DNA from 2 places in the Mycobacterium sp. ELW1 genome. Region 1 is predicted to be linked to the other one. Evidence: predicted binding sites of a transcription regulator. Region 1 holds the regulator's gene; the other holds the start of a gene.
The links. The regulator LexA, encoded in region 1, represses DNA repair genes until DNA is damaged. The targets are predictions, from matches to a motif close to CGAACANNTGTTCG.

Region 1 (3,073 bases):
ACCGAAGCCGACGGCGGCGCGCCCAACAGCCGGGTCAGCGCCTTCAGCGCCGCTGACAAACCGGTGATCTTCTGGACGCCCGACAACGGCGCCATCGTGGTGCGCGGTGCGATCAACGCCGCCTGGACCAAGCTGGGCGGGGCAACTGGCAAGCTGGGAGTGCCGACCGGCGAGCAGAGCGTCAACGGCGACACCGTGACGCAGAAGTTCAGTGGTGGCGAAATCTCCTGGAACAAGGCCAGCAACACGTTCACGACCAAACCGCCGGAGCTCGCCGGTTCGCTGTCCGGCGTTCAGGTTCCGGCTGCCGGGCCGCAGGCCGGCCAGTCGGGCGCCAAGTCCGGCAGCGGTTCCACCTTCCACTGGTGGTGGCTGCTGATCATCGTCCCGGTCCTGTTGTTGCTGGCCGTGATCGGCCTGGGCGTGCTGTGGCTGCAGCGCCGCCGTAGCGGTGGCGAGGAGATCGACGACGACTTCGAGGACTACGACGACGACGATCACTGGCCCAGTGAGGTGGCCGGTGAGGCCGACGCGGCGGCGGCCTCGCGCTTCTCGACCTATCCCGACGGCGGCGTCCCGCAGGTCGCCGCTGCGCCGGGCTTCGGCTGGGCGCCCGAGGGAGACGAGAAGTCTCAACCCGGACCCGAGGACGTGTTCGACGGCGATCAGGACGCCATCGACACCACGCCGACCCGCATTCCCGCCGAGGCTGCCGAAACCGGCGGGTACGAGGCTGAGGAAGCCGACGAGGTGCCCGCGGAACTCGAGTACGCCGAGGTCGAGGAAGTCGAAGACGACGACGAATCGAGCGATTCAGGCCGGCATGCGGCGGTGAATCTCGGAGAGTCGCAATCGATGTGGCGACTCGACATGGGCGAGCTCGGCACGCCGCGGCGTCGTCGCGCCGCGGAGCCGGAGACCCCACTGGCGCCCGAGCCGGCACCGGAGGAGATTCTCGAGTCCGACGTCGTCGACATCGAGGAAGAAGACTCCACCCAGCCGGCAGAGGTCCTGCAGTCCGACGTGCACGCCGAAGCCGCAGCCAATCGCCCGGCGATCCACCTTCCGCTGTCGGATCCGTATCAGGCGCCCGAGGGGTATGTGGTCAAGGCCAATACGCATTCGGGGCTGTACTACACCCCGGACTCGGCGCTCTACGACCACACCGTGCCCGAAGTGTGGTTCGCCAGTGAGGAACTCGCGCAGGCGAACGGATTCCACAAGGCGGAGTGAGGCTTCCGCCCCCGTCCGCTAGACCTTGCGCAGAACGGTGACGACCTTGCCGAGGATCGCGGCGTCGTTACCGGGAATCGGGTCGAACGCCGGGTTGTGCGGCATCAACCAGACCTGACCGCCGGTGCGCTTGAACGTCTTCACCGTGGCCTCGCCGTCGATCATCGCCGCGACGATGTCGCCGTTGTCGGCCACATTCTGCTGACGGACCACGACCCAGTCGCCGTCGCAGATCGCGGCGTCGATCATGGACTCACCGACGACCTTGAGCAGGAACAGCGACCCGTCGCCGACCAACTCGCGCGGTAGCGGGAACACATCCTCGACGGCTTGCTCGGCGAGGATCGGGCCGCCGGCAGCGATCCGGCCGAGCACTGGCACAAAGGTCGGCTCGGGCAGCGTGTCCGAACCGGCGACCTCGGTGCGCACGGTGCTCACCGCGTCGTCGGCTCCGCGCACGTCCACCGCACGCGGCCGGTTGGCATCGCGGCGCAGATAGCCCTTGCGCTCCAGAGTGCGCAGCTGGTGGGCCACCGATGACGTGGAAGTGAGCCCGACGGCGTCGCCGATCTCACGGATGCTGGGGGGATAGCCGCGGCTGGTGACTGAGGCGCGGATTACGTCGAGGATGGTTCGCTGCCGCTCGGTCAGCCCGGATGTCTCACTGCGCTCGCTCATGGGGCCGAATCTAGCCGGGCCCGCGTCAAAATTCAAACATTTGTTCGACCGTGTCGCGATTCTGCGTTCTCGGCGGCCGGCGGAACAGAACTTGTCGGTGGTCGGATTTATTCTTCGAACACGCTCGCTCACATGTTCGGTGTTCGAACGCATGATCGAGTATATTTCGAACACAAGAGCGAACCGGGGCGGCCCTGAAGGAAGGACACGGACGTGACAGTCATCGATGATCGACAGGTTTACATCTCGGCACCGGTGTACCGGCGGACAGCCGGCGCGCCCGTTGTGCCTGCTCGGCGCCGCCCGGCCGGCGGCCGCGCGCATCGGCCGTACCCGGCACGGCCGGCGATCACGCCGATGCAGTACCGCGGCACCGGTGTCGCGTTCTCCCGGGCACCGCATACCCGCCGGCCGGTCAGCACCGCGGTCACGATCGCGCTGGCCGGGGTGGCCGCGCTGATCACGCTGTGGCTGGGCTTGGTCGGGCACTTCAGCGCCACGCCGGCGGCCACCGAGCAGATGCCGGATCAGCTCGCCGTCGTCCAGGTCCAGGCGGGGGAGACGTTGCAGCAGCTGGCCGGGCGGGTCGCACCGGATGCGCCCGCCGGACAGGTGGCGCAGCGCATCCGCGACCTGAACAAGCTCGAGTCGGCGTCGCTGGACGCCGGGCAGACGCTGATCGCGCCGATCGGCTGACGGCCGTGCCGGCCGCAGCCGCTCCCGCGGGCGGCGCAGGTAGGCTCTCAATGGTTCGACGTATCGGGCCACTGAGCGAAGGAGCGGTCATGCACTGTCCGTTCTGCCGCAACCCGGACTCCCGCGTTGTCGATTCCCGCGAGACCGATGAAGGCCAGGCCATTCGGCGTCGCCGCTCCTGTCCGGAGTGCGGCCGGCGGTTCACCACTGTGGAGACCGCGGTGCTGGCGGTCGTGAAGCGCAGCGGCGTCACCGAGCCGTTCAGCCGGGAAAAAGTCGTCAGCGGCGTTCGCCGCGCCTGCCAGGGCCGCGACGTCGATGACGACGCGCTCAATCTGCTGGCGCAGCAGGTAGAGGACACGGTGCGGGCCGCCGGCTCGCCCGAGATCCCCAGCAATGAGGTCGGACTCGCCATCCTCGGCCCGCTTCGTGAACTCGACGAGGTCGCCTACCTGCGATTCGCGTC
Region 2 (3,073 bases), 520 kb from region 1:
GACCGGTCGGATTCGTCGGCTCCGCGCAGTCCAAGCAGGAGCTGATCGACCGGCCGCGGGGCATGGAGTACCTGGTGGTGCAGGGCCGGCGCGGGGGCAGCGCGATGGCGGCCGCCGCGGTGAACGCGATCGCGAGTGAGCGCGAATGACCGGCACTCTCTACGGGGTCGGCCTCGGTCCCGGTGACCCGGAGCTGGTGACGGTCAAGGCCGCCCGGATCATCGGCGCGGCCGACGTGGTGGCCTATCACAGCGCGCGGCACGGCCGCAGCATCGCGCGGCGCATCGCCGAGCCCTACCTGCGGGCCGGCCAGGTCGAGGAGCACCTGGTCTACCCGGTGACCACCGAGACGACGGAGCACCCTGGCGGCTACGCCGGCGCGATGGAGGACTTCTACCGCGAGGCGGCCGAGCGGATCGCCGCCCACCTCGACGCCGGACGCGACGTGGCATTGCTGGCCGAGGGTGATCCGCTGTTCTACAGCTCCTACATGCATATGCACACCCGGCTGACCGAGCGGTTCAGTGCGGTGATCATTCCTGGCGTGACGTCGGTGAGCGCCGCATCGGCGGCGATCGCCACTCCCCTGGTGACCGGCGACGAGGTGCTCTCGGTGCTGCCCGGCACCATGCCGGTGCGTGAGCTGGCCCGCCGCCTCGCCGACGCCGACGCCGCAGTGGTGATGAAATTGGGGCGGACGTATCCGCAAGTGCGGGAAGCACTTTCGATGGCGGGACGCCTGGACCAGGCATTCTATGTCGAGCGCGCCAGCACCGACGCGCAACGCGTGCTGCCGGCCGGTGAGGTCGACGCCGAGTCGGTGCCGTACTTCTCACTGGCCATGCTGCCGGGAGGCAGCCGGGCCAAGCCGGTCACCGGCGGCGTCACGGTGGTGGGGCTCGGTCCCGGTGACATCGACTGGATGACGCCGCAGAGCCGCCAGGAGCTGGCGACGGCCACCGATCTGATCGGCTACGGCCCCTATCTGGACCGTGTCCCGGCGCACGCCGGGCAGATTCGCCACCCCAGCGACAACACCGACGAACCCGCGCGGGCGCTGCTGGCGTGCGAGCTGGCCGAGCAGGGACGCGCCGTCGCGGTGGTGTCCTCGGGCGATCCCGGCGTCTTCGCGATGGCCACCGCGGTGCTCGAAGAGGCCAAGCAGTGGCCGAACGTCTCCGTCCGCGTGATCCCGGCGATGACGGCCGCACAGGCTGTCGCCAGCCGGGTCGGTGCGCCGCTGGGCCATGACTATGCGGTGATTTCGCTGTCCGACCGGCTCAAGCCCTGGGACATCATCGCCGCCCGGCTCTCGGCGGCCGCTCAAGCGGACCTGGCGCTGGCGATCTACAACCCGGCGTCCAAGAGCCGCACCTGGCAGGTCGCCGCGATGCGGGATCTGCTGTTGGAGCACCGCGAGCCGGGCACGCCCGTGGTGATCGGCCGCGACGTGGCCGGACCTCAGGAGTCGGTGAAGGTCGTCCGGCTTGGCGATCTCGACCCCGCCGACGTCGACATGCGGTGTCTGCTGATCGTGGGCTCCTCGCAGACGCAGTGGTACGGCGAAACCGTGTTCACGCCGCGCCGTTATCCGAGCTGATCGCTGGACGAATCCCCTTTAGCCGCAACCTTTTTAGGTATGCGCCACATCTCTGACCCTATCCTCAAGAATTTCTTTGGCCTCATCGACCACACGCGTCACAATCGGGCCGAATCTGTCGGATGATCGAACTAATGTTCGAAGTGTGATAGAGGTGCTGGATGATGTGCTGACCGCCTGGGACAAGGTGGCAGCCCTTCCGGCACATGGGATGAGGGCCCCCGAACTGCTGGCGGTACTCGAACGGGTTGAGCGGCTACGCCGGTTGCTGCCCGCGGTGGAACACACGGTCCTGACGCAGCTCCAATCGCAGACGTCACCTGTCGAGATGGGCGCCAAGTCCTGGCGTGCAGTCCTGACCCACCGCCTCGGTATCAGCGGCGCCGACGCAGGCCGGCGGTTGACCGATGCCGCCGAGCTGGGACCACGGCATTCTGTGACCGGAAAAGCACTGCCACCGGCACTCCCGACGACCGCGTCAGCCCAATCCCGTGGTGAAATCAACGCCGACCACGTAGCGGTGATCCGCACATTCCTGGACCACTTGCCCGCATCCGTCGACGTATCCACCCGCGAGCATGCAGAGGCTCAGCTGGGTGCACTGGCCGGCGGGCTCACCCCGGAAGGGCTGCGCAAACTCGCCCACCAACTGATGGCCATGATCAACCAAGACGGCGATCTCGACGACGAACGAGACCAGGCCCGCAAACGCGGCCTAAGCATCGCTCAACAACAGGTCGACGGAATGAGCAGGATATCGGGCTGGATAGATCCCGAATTACGTGCGGCACTGGACGCCATAAACGCGAAACTTGCCGCTCCGGGTTACTGCAACCCCGACGACGAAGCTCCTTGCCTGGACGGCACACCCTCTCGCGATCACATCGAAAGCCATTCGCGCTTTTCAGCACAGCGGAACCACGATGCGCTCAAGGCCTCGTGCATGGCCATGCTCTCCTCGGGTCAGCTCGGTCAGCACAATGGGCTGCCCGTCACCATCGTCGTCACCACCACCCTCGAGCAGCTGACCTCCGCCGCCGGACTGGCCCACACCGGCGGCGGCACGTACCTGCCCATGCCGACCGTCATCCGGTTGGCCGCCCAGGCCCATCCTTACCTGACCGTGTTCGAATCACCAAGAGACATCAAGCTTTATTACGGGCGCAGCCGCCGTACGGCAAGTCCGGGACAGCGCCTCGCCCTCTTCGCGATCGACAAGGGCTGCACCAAGCCCGATTGCACGGCACCGGCTTACCACACCCAAGTCCACCACGCCGCCCGCGACTTCGCCCGCGGCGGAAACACCGACATCAACGAACTCACGTTGGCCTGCGGATGCGACAACCGGATGGTCAACAAGGGACCCGCCGGCTGGGTCACGCGAAAACGCCGACGCGACAACAAGACCGAATGGATCCCGCCCCCGCACCTCGACCGCGGACAATCTCGGGTGAACTACTACCATCACCCCGA

Region 2: D3H54_RS15600 (HNH endonuclease signature motif containing protein) is a predicted target of LexA. The motif match lies at 1,728-1,741, and genes of this name have one in related genera.

Annotation. Positions count from the first base shown of each region.
Region 1 is NZ_CP032155.1:3,825,369-3,828,441, reverse strand. It holds gene D3H54_RS18145 (LGFP repeat-containing protein) at 1-1,233, shown strand, start outside; gene lexA (transcriptional repressor LexA) at 1,252-1,911, opposite strand; gene D3H54_RS18135 (LysM peptidoglycan-binding domain-containing protein) at 2,125-2,607, shown strand; gene nrdR (transcriptional regulator NrdR) at 2,697-3,073, shown strand, end outside.
Region 2 is NZ_CP032155.1:3,304,400-3,307,472, forward strand. It holds gene D3H54_RS15590 (precorrin-8X methylmutase) at 1-149, shown strand, start outside; gene D3H54_RS15595 (precorrin-2 C(20)-methyltransferase) at 146-1,600, shown strand; gene D3H54_RS15600 (HNH endonuclease signature motif containing protein) at 1,746-3,073, shown strand, end outside.